One region of the Citrobacter sp. U14242 genome, then DNA from elsewhere that is predicted to be linked to it. Evidence: predicted binding sites of a transcription regulator. Region 1 holds the regulator's gene; each other region holds the start of a gene.
The links. The regulator PurR, encoded in region 1, represses purine synthesis genes. The targets are predictions, from matches to a motif close to CANGCAAACGTTTGCNTG.

Region 1 (4,893 bases):
GTGCGCAATTTGCGCGCTCTCATCCGGCAAGGATGTGTTGTCAGTCTGTGACTGCATTTTGTAGCCTAGCGCGGCCAGCAGCACTGTCGTCAGCATAACGCTGGTGGTGGTGAGCAGCGGCGTGCTGATTAACCACGAAACGACCAGGCTTGCCAGGAAGCATAACCCCAGTTGCAGCGTGTTCTGCAGCGCAGCGGCACGCCCTGTTGCCTGAGGGAATGGACGCAGCGCCTGGGCGACAACGATAGGGTAGATTGCCCCGTTTGCAATGGCCATCACGCAGAATGGGATCAGGATTTCAGCCAACGCAACGTGGTGAATAAAGCCAGTAGCCCAGGTGGCGATAACGCTAATGGCATACAGGATAAGTAACCACGGCAGAAGCTGGCGACCCTGCCATTTTTGCAGTGCCGCGCGGCAGCCGTAACCACCGATCAAAAATGCAATAGTTTGCGGAACATAGCTCAAACCAATCACAGCCGGACTATAGCCCATTTCGCTAAGGATAAACGGTGAACCCGTCAGCCATGCGAAGAAGCTCGCAGAACATGCTGCGTAAATCAGTACATTTCCACGGTATGCTTTGGAGCGCAGCAGCGTAGCGAACGTCAGTTTATCCTGGCTATCATCGCGCGCTTTTGCCGTTGGTTTTAAGCGCAGAGCCGGCAACATCAGGATCAGGGTAATCGCAAAAAGGGTGGCAAAAATGGCCTGCCAGGAAAAATGTATCAGGATCCAACTGCCTAATAACGGTGCAAGTGCAGGAGACAATCCGACCAGCGGCATAATGGTGGCAAAGATGCGGTTTACTTTTTGTGAAGGATAATAATCGGTAACCAGCGCCTGCCAGATAACCGAAGCCGCACAGACACCAACGGCCTGAATAAAGCGAAGCACCAGTAAGCCGGTGGCGTTTTCTACCCACAACATGCCCAGGCTGCCCAGCGCAAAGATGGATAAGCCCAGCATCAAAATCGGTTTACGACCATAGTGGTCGGAAAGTGGCCCCCACAAAAGTTGTGCAACGGCAAAACCGGCTAAGAACAAACTAAGGCTGGCACTCACGGCAGAAGCGGGTGTCTGTAAATCGGACTGAATAGCAGCAAAGGCGGGCAAATACATATCGGTTGCCAGAAAACCTAGCACGCTAAGACCTGCCAGCCAGACTAAAAACCCTTTTCCTGGTTGCATTATCGTTTCTCTTTTTAGCAATAGAACATTGCCGCTGAGTGTAGTGAGTGTAATTCTCGCTGTGAAACGCTAATATTTGCTTACTGATTTCAAATTTTTTGCAGGCAGAGCATGTGGTCGGAATATTCACTTGAAGTTGTTGATGCGGTGGCGCGTAACGGTAGCTTTAGTTCGGCTGCTCAGGAGTTGCACCGCGTACCTTCGGCGGTAAGCTACACTGTGCGCCAACTGGAAGAGTGGCTGGCTGTACCTCTTTTTGAACGTCGTCACCGGGACGTGGAATTAACGCCTGCTGGCGCGTGGTTTTTAAAAGAAGGTCGGTCTGTTATCAAAAAAATGCAGATCACCCGTCAGCAATGTCAACAAATCGCCAATGGCTGGCGAGGACAGCTGGCGATTGCGGTAGATAATATTGTTCGCCCGGAACGAACCCGACAGATGATTGTGGATTTCTACCGCCATTTCGATGATGTGGAGCTTCTGGTCTTTCAGGAGGTGTTTAATGGCGTCTGGGACGCGCTTTCGGACGGTCGTGTGGAGTTAGCTATCGGAGCAACGCAGGCCATTCCGGTAGGGGGACGCTATACGTTCCGGGATATGGGAATGTTGAGCTGGAGTTGCGTGGTAGCCAGTCATCATCCGCTGGCGACAATGCCGGGACCGCTCAGTGACGATACGTTGCGCAACTGGCCATCGCTGGTGCGCGAAGACACGTCCCGCACGCTGCCGAAACGTATTACATGGTTGCTGCACAACCAAAAACGCGTCGTGGTTCCTGACTGGGAATCCTCGGCCACCTGCTTGTCAGCCGGACTCTGTGTCGGGATGGTACCGACGCATTTTGCAAAACCGTGGATCGATAGCGGAAAATGGGTGGCGTTACAGCTGGAAAATCCGTTCCCGGATGCCGCGTGTTGCCTGACCTGGCAACAGAATGATACGTCGCCTGCACTGAGCTGGTTACTGGACTACCTGGGGGATAGTGAGACGCTGAATAAAGAGTGGCTGCGGGAGCCGGATGAGCTCCTCGCATAGCGTAATGCCGTTCAGTTAAGCATGTATGGAGAGCAGAACCCTTTCTCGGAGAGAGTATGTTCATTACCCCCGCCAACACCGATTGATGCTTTCTGAACGGCATTACCCACATAACGGGCTTAACGACGATAATCGCGGAATGGACCGTCGGCAACGGAACGACGTTCTACCAGACGTGGATGCACCTCGATTGACTGCGATTCTTCACGTTTATTCACGATACGGTCTAACAGCATGTTGAAAGCTGTTTCACCAAGTGAATCTTTTGGCTGGTGGATGGTGGTCAGCGCAGGGGTGAAGTAACGAGCGTTGCGCACGTTGTCGTAACCGATAACTGAGATATCCTGCGGCACGCGCAGTCCCATCTCGTCTGCGGCACACAGCGCACCCATCGCCATAATATCGCCACCACAGAATACGGCGGTTGGGCGATGCGACTGGGAGATGATTTGTTGCATAGCGCGGTAGCCGGATTCAGGTTCGAAATCACCCTGTACAATCCAGTTTTCGGGAACTTTAATCAGCGCTTCTTCCATCGCTTTCATGAAGCCAGCCAGGCGGCCTGCGCCGGTATTACGCTCCATGGGACCCGGGATCACACCGATCTCACGATGACCGCGTTCAATCAGATACCGGCCCGCCATGTAACCACCTTCGAAAGCGTTATCAATGACGGTATCGGTAAAGTCGGCTTTTGCTTCGCCCCAGTCCATGACCACCATTGGAATATGGCGATACTCTTCGAGCATGGAAAGCAGTGATTCCGGATACTCTGAACACATTACCAACAGGCCATCTACGCGCTTTTGCGCCATCATAGACAGGTATGCCTGCTGTTTTTCAAGACTGTTCCAGGCGTTGCCCAGAATCAGCGTGTAGCCTTTCTGGAAACAATTCTTCTCAACAGCCTCGATAATTTCGGCAAAATAGGCAGCTTCACTGCTGGTTGCCAACAAACCGATCGATTTGGTGTGATTCACCTTCAGGCTACGTGCCACTGCGCTGGGGGAGTAGTGCAGTTCTTTAATCGCTGCCCAGACAGCGTTGCGCGTTTCTTCTGCGACAAAGCGCGTTTTGTTAATTACGTGTGATACGGTTGTAGTGGAAACGTTTGCTCGCTTCGCTACATCTTTAATAGTTGCCATTACATCTCACTCCAGACCATATCCTAAGCTCCTGAGAATACTCCAGGTAAACGTTTGCCTTCACACACCCTCAACGCAACGTCGGGGTTGCGGCACGCCGGGAAAACGACACGGAACGTCAGGAAGGGGTCAATGGCCGGTACGCTAATCAAGTAAGCGTGGAATTTTGTCTGATCTTAACGAAAAGGGGAAGAGTTAAAAGCAGTTATCAATATAAATCGTGAGAGATTTTTGCTTTCAAGTGTGTAAAAATGCGCAATATCACTTTTTGTGTGGGAATAAAAAGGAGAAAACTTGATGAGCACCGATCTGAAATTTTCGTTAGTGACGACCATAATTGTTCTGGGCCTGATTGTCGCGGGTGGCCTGACTGCAGCACTGCACTGATTTCCCCCCGAGGGAGTTTGCTCTCCCTCACCCTTTCTGCTTGTCTTTTCCGTCCTATTTTTTGCCAATAAGCAAAAGTCTTTTGCAATTTTGTTAACTTTATTAATTTTGCGATCAATGTCATGCTTTTGACTCTTATGATGTGTCGTGCCAAGGCTCGACGTTACGGAGTCGATAGATGAAAATAAATTATCCTTTACTGGCGCTGGCGATAGGTGCGTTTGGCATTGGAACGACAGAATTTTCTCCCATGGGATTGCTACCCGTCATTGCCAAAGGTGTGGATGTTTCAATTCCGGCCGCTGGGATGTTAATCAGCGCGTATGCGGTAGGCGTGATGGTTGGCGCACCGCTGATGACATTACTGCTGTCCCATCGTGCGCGTCGCAATGCGCTTATCTTCCTGATGGCCATTTTTACGTTGGGTAATGTGCTTTCGGCGATATCTCCGGATTACACGACGCTGATGCTGTCGCGCATTTTGACCAGTCTTAACCACGGGGCATTTTTTGGCCTCGGTTCGGTTGTGGCAGCAAGCGTTGTCCCCAAACATAAACAGGCCAGCGCCGTTGCGACTATGTTTATGGGGTTAACTATCGCCAATATTGGCGGTGTTCCCGCGGCAACCTGGCTTGGGGAAACCATCGGCTGGCGTATGTCCTTTATGGCGACGGCGGGACTGGGTGTTATCGCAATGGTCAGTCTGTTCTTCTCGTTACCGAAAGGTGGGGCTGGTGAGCGCCCTGATGTGCGCAAAGAACTGGCGGTGTTAATGCGTCCACAAGTGGTGTCAGCGTTACTGACGACCGTTCTGGGGGCCGGGGCGATGTTTACGCTTTATACCTACATCTCACCCGTGCTGCATAGCATTACTCATGCTACGCCGGCGTTTGTCACCGGTATGCTGGTGCTGATTGGCGTTGGGTTCTCTATCGGTAACTATCTGGGGGGGAAACTGGCTGACCGTTCGGTTAACGGTACGCTGAAAGGCTTTTTGCTGCTGCTAATGATTATTATGCTGGCAATACCTTTCCTGGCTCGTAATGAGCTGGGTGCGGCCGTGAGTATGGTGGTGTGGGGCGCAGCAACGTTTGCGGTGGTTCCGCCGCTGCAGATGCGTGTGATGCGCGTTGCC
Region 2 (4,893 bases), on a different contig from region 1:
GACCATCCAGTGATACCGGGTTAACCAGGTCGCGAATATCCGCCAGTAACGCAACCTGCGGCTTCTGAATAGCGCCGAAGGCATGTCCTTGCTGATTAGTGTCGGAAGCGAGGAAACGACTCAATCCAGTGAAATGATCGTCAGATAAATGCAAAGTGCGCTGAACGCTGTTATGCGCCAGATGCCCCATCGCCAAAGACAGATTCTGAATAGCCAGCGCCAGAGGCAGCGGTTCAAAATTTGACGTCGGGAAAATCGCGCCGCTGAGGGTTTCGCCATTGGCCCCTTTTGCGCTCACGAAGTACTGCTCAACCTGGCTATTTTCCGCCAACGAACGATCAGCATTCACGATTACCGCCGGGTTGTCGTCCGAGCTGTTCATCTGAATTTCCAGCATTTGCCAGGCTTCATTCCATTCGCGACGCACTTCGTTAAGAACAAATACCGTCGTTCGGAAAGAAAGCGGATCCTGTAAAGGACGTCCATCCTGATGTTGCCAGAGATAAGAACCCGTAAGGGCAGTACGAATAGTCCCGGCGGTATCCTGAATACCGGGGAAGGGTCGAACGCTTAAACTTTGGTGCAGGAATGGCGCAACGTTACCATTCAGCGCTTCCAGCGATAAACCGAACACCGCCGGAGTAATATTAATAATCTGTCTGGACTCCAGAAGAGCCTGAGCGGAATAAGCCGTTGATATCGCATTTGAAGAGAGAATCGACAGCGCATCTTTGCCAAGTGGTTCCAGCTTATCAATACCCGCCTGTTTCAGCGCTTTTGCCGAATCCATCTCGACGCCTTTCACGCGAACGCGCCATTCACCAATCATTACATCGCCAATATGAGAGGCAAGCGTTATATCAGCTTCACCCACGGAACCCCGTGAGGGCACGACGGGGGTAATATGCTTATTGAGAAACTGCTGATACATTTTGGCAACCTGCGGTTGGGCGCCAGTATTTCCCGTTAACATGGTATTCAGGCGAATCACCATCGCCAGACGCACCAGTTCATCCGGCATGTCTGGACCAACGCCTGCAGCATGCGCATGCAACGCGTTGATGTTAAATTCACGAGAGGCCTGAATAACCTCCGGAGTCAGTTTTCCATGCGCATCAAACAGAGATTTGTCTTTATTGAGTCCCACGCCTACCGTCAATCCGTAAACGGGAACGCCTTTTCCAGCAGCAATCATTAAAAGTTTATTGGCTTTATCGACGCGATCCATCGCAGTTGCAGCGATCTCAACCTGTTTTTCCCCCTGAGCAATGGCCCAGGCATCATCCAGTGTTAATGAATGACCATCCAGTGTCACGCTGGTGGCTGCACTTGCGAATAGTGGAAAAAACAGTGAGACACAGAACGTCGCAATGACAGTCTTCTTCATTTCTAAACTCCTTTTAATAGAGATAAGAAACAGTAACGAAAAATGCCTGTGCGAAAGTTGAAATAGCCCCTGCATTTATTATGGCTATTTTTGATATTTCAAAAAAACAAAAGTAAAAACATTTCAATCTGTTAACAGATAATTCACCATAAGAAACCACAGCTCGCTAACACACGGCCATAAATTACAGAGATTATTGATTCGCAGAGAGATAATTTTCAGACTTGATATTTTGGGGCAGGAATAAAAGATAACCAGACAGGAGATGCTTCAGCCTTGTATGACAAAGCTGAAGCATGTTCTACATTAGTGCGCGTCGATAAACACAATCTTCAACACAAACAGCAGCGCGACAACGATCACGCACGGGCTGAGATCGCGAAAACGTCCGGTACCTATTTTCATCACGCAGTAGGAAATAAAGCCCAGCGCGATACCTTCAGTAATGGAGAAGCTAAACGGCATCATCACAGCGGTAATAAACGCCGGAACAGCTTCCGTCAGATCATCCCACTTCACGCGCGACAGGCTGGACGTCATCAATACGCCCACGTAAATCAGCGCCCCTGCAGCTGCATAGCCCGGCACCATTCCCGCCAACGGTGACAGGAAGATAACCAGCAGGAACAGCAGACCGACAACCACGGCTGTCAGACCTGTACGTCCACCGACAGAAACCCCGGAAGAGGATTCAATATATGCGGTAACGGAAGAAGTACCGATAAACGCACCGGTAACAGACGACACGCTATCGACAAACAGAGCCTGCTTCATGCGCGGGAACTTGCCCTTGGTATCTGCCAGACCCGCTTTATCCGTGACGCCAATCAACGTACCGGAGGAGTCAAACAGGTTCACCAGCATGAACGAGAAAATCACACCCGCCAGGCCAATGTTAAACGAACCGGTCAGATCAACATGACCAATAACAGACGTGACGCTCGGCGGCGCAGAGACAATACCGCTGTAATGAACATCACCCAACATCCATCCCAACAGCGTGGTCACAATGATGGAGATCAGCACTGCCGCATGAATGTTACGTGACGCCAGAATCGCGATGATAAAGAAGCCCAGAATCCCCAGCAGTACGCTGTGGGACGTCAGGTTACCGATAGACACCAGCGTGTCTTTGTTGGCGACGATAACACCTGCGTTTTTCAGCCCCATCATGCCGATGAACAGGCCGATACCACTGGTGATGCCCACGCGCAGACTGACCGGGATATTCGCAATCATCCAGTAACGTACGCGGAAAATCGTCAGCAGCAGCAGACCAATTGCGCCCCAGAAGATCGCGCCCATACCAATCTGCCATGACAGCCCCATCGCACCGACCACCACGAAGGCAAAGAATGCGTTCAAACCCATAGCAGGTGCCAGCGCAACCGGCAGGTTGGCAAACAGCCCCATCAGGATGCTACCAAATGCAGCAATAAGACAGGTGGTAACAAAGACGGCGCTGGTATCCATGCCAGCTACGCCAAGAATTTGCGGGTTAACAAAAACGATATACACCATCGTCAGGAAGGTAGTTAAACCGGCGATCACTTCGGTCCGTACCGTCGTGCCATGCTCGCGCAGTTTGAACACGCGTTCCAGCATCCCCTGGCCAGAAGCCTGGGTTGTGTGTTGTTGACTCATTATCAATTTCCGAACAAGGAGGGAAAATTCGTCGCTATCCTATACCAAAATGCGACAATAGGGTTGGGTTATGAGCAACTTTTTTCATTGATTTTGCTTATACGGCAACGATTGCGTCCCCCCATTATGCATTACGAAAACGTTAAACTTGTTAAAATGGAAATGACATGTCCCAGATAGAAGCCGTATTTTTTGACTGTGACGGTACCCTTGTCGACAGTGAAGTAATTTGTTCTCGCGCGTATGTCAGCATGTTCCAGGCGTTCGGCATTACGCTCGATCTTGAAGAGACGTTTAAACGCTTCAAGGGGATAAAGCTCTACGAAATCATCGACATTATTAACGAAGAACACGGTGTCGAACTGGCAAAAGCCGAGTTAGAACCGGTTTACCGCGCTGAGGTCGCACGTCTGTTCGATACCGAGCTGGAAGTCATTGCTGGTGCGAACACGCTGCTGGACAGCATGGCTGTGCCAATGTGCGTGGTGTCTAATGGTCCGGTCAGCAAAATGCAGCATTCATTGGGTAAGCTGGGCATGTTGCATCATTTTCCTGATTTACTGTTCAGCGGTTACGATATTCAGCGCTGGAAGCCCGACCCGGCAATGATGTTCCATGCGGCGAAAGCGATGAACGTCAACGTTGAGAACTGTATCCTGGTCGATGACTCCAGTGCAGGTGCTCAGGCGGGGATTGCTGCGGGAATGGAGGTTTTTTACTTCTGCGCCGATCCGCACAACAAACCGATCGACCATCCTAAAGTGACGACCTTTACCGATTTGGCACAGTTGCCGGAATTGTGGAAAGCGCGGGGTTGGGATATTACCCGCTAAAAAACAAAGCCGGATGGCGTTAACGCTTTTCCGGCTGACATGTCTCGTAGGGCGGGTAAGCGTCAGCGCCTCCCGCCACAAACATCACTCTTTCGGATCTTTACCCGCCAGCAGTTTATCCAGCTCATCCCCGCCCACGTGACGGAAATCTTGCCCCTTCACGAAGTAGAAAATGTATTCGCAGATATTCTGGCAACGATCACCGATACGCTCGATAGAACGCGCGCAAAACAGCGCGGTCAGCACGCTTGGAATGGTGCGCGGATCTTCCATCATGTAGGTCATCAGCTGGCGCACAATGCCTTCATATTCCTGGTCGACTTTCTTATCTTCACGGTAGATACGTACCGCTTCATCCAGATCCATACGCGCAAAGGCATCCAACACGTCGTGCAACATCTGCACGGTGTGACGGCCCAGCGACTCCAGACTTACCAACAGTGGCTGATGCTGCTGGGAGAATTTCTCCAGCGCAGTACGGCAGATTTTATCCGCGACGTCACCAATACGCTCCAGCTCAGCGATGGTTTTGATGATCGCCATCACCAGGCGCAGGTCGCTCGCTGTCGGCTGACGTTTGGCGATGATACGCACGCAGGCTTCATCAATCGCCACTTCCATCATGTTGACGTTTTTATCGCCCTCAATGACGCGCTTCGCCAGATCGCTGTCCTGATTGTGCATGGCGGTAATCGCGTCAGAAAGTTGCTGCTCAACCATGCCACCCATGGTCATCACCTGGGTACGAATGCTCTCCAGTTCAGCGTTGAACTGACCGGAAATATGTTTATTAAGGTTAAGGTTATCCATCATTTCTCCAGATGCCCGGGCATATCAACCGTAGCGGCCAGTAATGTAGTCTTCTGTTTGTTTCTTCGCGGGTTTGGTGAACAGATCGTCCGTGTTGCTGAACTCAATCAACTCGCCCAGGTACATAAACGCCGTATGGTCAGAACAACGCGCAGCCTGCTGCATGTTGTGGGTGACGATAACGACGGTGTAATCCTCTTTCAGCTCAGTGATCAGCTC
Region 3 (4,893 bases), on a different contig from region 1:
CTGACCGTGATGGCCGTGGCGCTGCTGGCAATATTGCTGGCGCTTCCGCGTCCGGCAGTGAAGGCTGGCAAGGGCAAGCCGTTACCGTTTCGCGCGGTGCTTGGGCGGGTTTGGCTGTACGGTATGGCGCTGGCGTTGGCCTCTGCCGGCTTTGGGGTGATTGCCACGTTTATTACCCTGTTTTACGACGCGAAAGGCTGGGACGGCGCGGCATTCGCGCTGACGCTATTTAGCTGCACGTTTGTCGGTACTCGTCTGCTATTCCCAAATGGCATCAACCGGTTAGGCGGGCTGAATGTCGCAATGATCTGCTTTAGCGTCGAAATTGTTGGGCTGCTGTTGGTCGGCATGGCTTCCATGCCGTGGATGGCGAAAATTGGCGTGCTGCTGGCCGGCGCAGGGTTCTCGCTGGTCTTCCCGGCGCTGGGTGTGGTAGCGGTAAAAGCGGTCCCGCAGCAGAATCAGGGCGCGGCGCTGGCAACCTATACGGTATTTATGGATTTGTCGCTGGGTGTCACCGGGCCTTTGGCGGGACTGGTGATGACATGGGCGGGTGTACCGGTTATCTATCTGGCGGCCGCAGGGCTGGTGGCGGTGGCGTTATTGTTAACATGGCGGCTAAAAAAACGGCCCCCGGAGGAATCTGCGGAGGCCGTATCATCGTCTTAACGATTACTGGATAACCAGCGTGTTAATGATGTTTTCTGCCGTTGTCTGTGCTTTCTGTTGATCGTCAGCAGGCAGCGTGATTTGCAGGGTCAGCAGTTGGTTGTCCACTTTGCCCAATACCACGGAGGAGTAGGCAGTCTGGCCTTTCGCTGAAATGATGCTATCTAACTGCTGAAGCGTGTGGCCTTTCAGCTCAATGGACTTGTTAGTGACCACCTGCAGCTGCGGGTCACGGCTACGCTGCTGGTCTTCCAGGCGTTTTGCCAGCACGGTCAGGTCTTCACTGGTGTCATCACCGACAATCACAATCACTGCTTTCTGGCCGGTTGCGTCAGAATAAACGTGCATATTGTTGGCCTGAGTGCCCAACTTGCCGCTCTGATCGGTCATGTCTGCCGGCAGGGAAAAACTGAGTTTGCCGTCCAGCAGGCTGACCGGTTGTCCGGCTGCGTTACTTTCTGCAGCAGCACCTTCGGCTGGCGCTTTTGTATCGCTATTATCACAGGCCGCAAGCCCCATAACCAGCAGGCCAATACCGACATATTTAACCAGATTGCGCATTGACTTCTTCCTTTCGATAAACGGCCATAACGGCTCATTCGTCCATCTTATCACAACTCGGAAAATGAACCTTTAACTCGTCTGCAATGCAGAGATTTCAGATTTATCTGCCAGTCTTTTCAGCAACATATTCAGCAACACGCCATACATTGGCAGGAAGAAAATAATACTGATCAGCACTTTGAAGCCGTAATCGACAAGCGCGATTTCCATCCAGTGCTCGGCCATAAAGGCATCCGGGCTGCGCCAGAAGGCGATAAAGAAGAATGCCAGCGTATCGCTGATGTTGCCAAACAGCGTTGAGGCCGTAGGCGCGAGCCACCAGCGACGGTTCTGACGCAGGCGGTTAAAGACGTGCACATCCAGAATTTGTCCTAGTGCGTAAGCCATAAAACTGGCGGCGGCGATACGGGCGACAAACAGATTAAAGTGCAGCAGTGCATCAAAACCTTGCCAGGAGCCCATATAGAACAGTGAAGACACGCCATACGAGATCAGCAACGCAGGAACCATCACGGCAAAGATGATACGTCTTGCCAGCGGTGCGCCAAAGATACGCACGGTCAGATCGGTGGCGAGGAAAATAAACGGAAAGCTAAACGCGCCCCAGGTGGTATGAAAACCAAAGATGGAGATCGGAAGCTGCACCAGATAGTTGCTGGAGGTGATCACCAGCAGATGAAATAGCGATAGCCAGAACAACGCTTTTACGCGCTGATTTTGTGTAAACGGAGTCATATTGTGACCTTTTTGTTGGATGGGGTGAGGGAACCCAATAAAAAACCGTCGCATGATACTGCTTTAAAAACACATTGCAATGGTTGTTTTTCACGCAATCGTTAACCTGATTGGCTTACGCCACAACAGAGCGTAAAATAACGCCGTTTTTGTATGAATGAGACTACGATGAGCGATCTGTTTACTTCTCCCGACCATACTCTTGATGCGCAGGGGCTGCGCTGCCCGGAACCCGTCATGATGGTGCGTAAAACCGTGCGCGGCATGCAGGCCGGTGAGACGCTGCTGATTGTTGCAGACGATCCGGCGACAACCCGCGATATTCCCGGCTTCTGTACGTTTATGGAACATGAGCTGGTGGCAAAAGAGACCGACTCTTTGCCATACCGCTATCTGGTGCGCAAAGGCCAGTAATCTTGTCATGCCGGATGGCGCTAGCGCTTATCCGGGCGACAAAGACTATGTAACCTGTAGGCCGGATAAGGCAACGCCGCATCCGGCACACACATTATCCTTTACGTAATAAGCGCAGCGCGTTGGCGGTCACCAGCACCGTTGCCCCCGTATCTGCCAGTACTGCCAGCCACAACCCGGTTATCCCCAGCAGCGTGGTAACCAGGAAAATCCCTTTCAGACCCAGCGCAATCGCAATATTTTGTCGAATATTGGCGTGGGTTGCGCGCGCCAGTTGGATCATTTGCACCAGACCACGAAGACGGTTATGTGTCAGGGCAGCATCGGCGGTTTCCAGTGCAACATCGGTTCCGCTACCCATGGCAATGCCGATGGTGGCGGCTTTCATTGCCGGAGCGTCGTTGATCCCATCGCCGACCATCGCCAGCGGTGACAGTTGGTTGAGCTGGGTAACGGCCCGTACCTTGTCTTCCGGTAATAGCCCCGCTTTGAATTCAAGCCCCAGTTCAGCGGCAATAGCGGCTGCCGCACGGGGATTGTCGCCGGTCAGGATCACCCCTTTCACACCGAGCTGATTCAGCTCGTTGATGGCGGTGCGGGCATCGTCGCGCAGTGTGTCCTGTAAGGCCAGTACGCCGAGTACGGCATCGTTACGCACGACCAGCACCACGGTTTGGCCTGCGCTTTCCAGTTCGCTTATCTGCCCGGCAAAGGTATCAGCAGGCTGTTTGCCCGCTGCACAAATCAGCACCCGCTCGCCGTTGACCTGTGCTTCAATCCCTGAGCCAACCAGCGCCCGCTGTTCTGTCGCCAGCGGAATACTCAGTTCACGCGTTTGTGCTTCACGGACAATGGCCTGGGCCAGTGGATGCGTTGCACCTTGTTCTACAGCAGCCGCCAGCGCCAGCAGTTCGGCTTCGTCTACCCCACTTGCCGGATGAATAGCCGTGACGCGCGGTTTACCGACGGTCAGGGTGCCGGTTTTATCAAATGCCACCTGAGTGACTCTGCCCAACTGTTCCAGTGCGGCGCCGCCTTTGATGAGCGCCCCGCGACGCGCCGCTGCGGCTAATCCGGAAGTGATTGCGGCAGGGGTTGAAATAACCAGTGCGCACGGGCAACCGATCAGCAGCAGCGTTAGGCCTTTATAAATCCATTCCTGCCAGGAAGCGGCAAACAGCAGCGGCGGTACGAGCGTGACCAGCAAGGCAATCGCCATGATGGCCGGGGTATAAATCCGGCTGAAGCGATCAATAAAACGCTCAATAGGGGCGCGACGCTCTTCGGCCTCTTCAATCAGTTTCAAAATCCGGTCAATCGCGCTGGCACCTGGCTCAGAGAGAACTTCGAGAGTGACCAGGCGGTCTACGCTGGTGGCACCTGCCGGGACTTTTTCGCCCAATGCCCGCTCAACAGGAATAGATTCCCCCGTCAATGCACTTTCATCAAAGCTGGCAAAACCAGAAACCAGTTTAGCGTCGGCGGGTAAACGTCCTCCGGCGGCAACTTCAATGATGTCGCCTGGCTGGAGGGCGTTAATGGCAACCTCTTCACGCTCGCCGTTACGCAGGCGCGTGGCGGTTTCCGGCTTCAGCGCCATTAGCGCACTGACCCCTTTGCGGGCACGGCTGGCAGCCCATCCTTCCAGGCGCTCACCAATTAAAAACAACAGTAGTACCATGGCCGCTTCCGCCGTTGCACCGATAAACAATGCCCCGATGGCGGCGACGCTCATCAGCGTTTCAATGGCAAAGTAGCTACCGGTCTTCATCAGGCGCAGCGCCTGACGTGCAATGGGGTACAGACCCACCAGTGTGGTGGCGATAAATGCTATCTGGCCGAAGGGGTGATTGAACTGCTCCAGTCCCCAACTGATGGCCATCATGATAATCAATGAAATCAGTGGCAGATTTTCTTTAAACCGTGATTCGGGAGCTTCTTCTGGCGCCTGCTCATCACGCAGGGTGTAGCCGGCCTTCTGCACTGCGCTTTCAATTTGCTGGCGGATATCGGAACCGGCATCCACCACCAGCTTTTCGGTAGCGAACAAAACCTGAACCTGGTTAACGCCGCTGACCTGGCGGACCGCATTTTCGACTTTACGCGCACAGGCCGCACAATCCATGCCTGCGACTTTCCAGGAATAGCGAGTACCTATTACGGTTGCAGAAACGGGGGGGGGGGGTGAGCAAATGCCTACACAGCAGCAGTCATCAGCTTTCTGCGGTGCAGGCGTGAGCTTGAATGAAGAAAACTGTGGGGCTTTTTTGCCATTGGCCTCTGGTGTCGACATGGCATCCTCCGGTCGATAATCATTTCGTATTAACCGGAGGATACACTCTGGAGTCGACTCCAGAGTCAAGGGTTTTTAAAGATACAGCGAACGAACAATCAGGAAATGCCCGGCGAAGTAGCACGCAGCAGCAATCGCGTTATCCGCGCGGAAACGGTAACGGTAATGGCTCCCCAGCCAGACAAAGTTGCCAATGAACAGTAATGAGGCCCCCAAAA

Region 2: ACLJXE_RS04840 (NCS2 family permease) is a predicted target of PurR. The motif match lies at 3,132-3,149, and genes of this name have one in related genera.
Region 3: tusA (sulfurtransferase TusA) is a predicted target of PurR. The motif match lies at 2,060-2,077, and genes of this name have one in related genera.

What each region holds. Positions count from the first base shown of each region.
Region 1 covers NZ_JBKGLW010000004.1:169,727-174,619, reverse strand. The annotation lists gene punC (purine nucleoside transporter PunC) at 1-1,191, opposite strand, end outside; gene punR (DNA-binding transcriptional activator PunR) at 1,303-2,226, shown strand; gene purR (HTH-type transcriptional repressor PurR) at 2,346-3,371, opposite strand; gene cydH (cytochrome bd-I accessory subunit CydH) at 3,669-3,758, shown strand; gene ACLJXE_RS07910 (MFS transporter) at 3,937-4,893, shown strand, end outside.
Region 2 covers NZ_JBKGLW010000002.1:439,571-444,463, forward strand. The annotation lists gene hutH (HAL/PAL/TAL family ammonia-lyase) at 1-1,387, opposite strand, end outside; gene ACLJXE_RS04840 (NCS2 family permease) at 1,694-3,031, opposite strand; gene yieH (6-phosphogluconate phosphatase) at 3,199-3,864, shown strand; gene phoU (phosphate signaling complex protein PhoU) at 3,949-4,674, opposite strand; gene pstB (phosphate ABC transporter ATP-binding protein PstB) at 4,699-4,893, opposite strand, start outside.
Region 3 covers NZ_JBKGLW010000002.1:152,989-157,881, reverse strand. The annotation lists gene ACLJXE_RS03490 (MFS transporter) at 1-669, shown strand, start outside; gene ACLJXE_RS03485 (DcrB family lipoprotein) at 673-1,230, opposite strand; gene ACLJXE_RS03480 (7-cyano-7-deazaguanine/7-aminomethyl-7-deazaguanine transporter) at 1,303-1,968, opposite strand; gene tusA (sulfurtransferase TusA) at 2,137-2,382, shown strand; gene zntA (Zn(II)/Cd(II)/Pb(II) translocating P-type ATPase ZntA) at 2,477-4,675, opposite strand; gene ACLJXE_RS03465 (lysoplasmalogenase) at 4,751-4,893, opposite strand, start outside.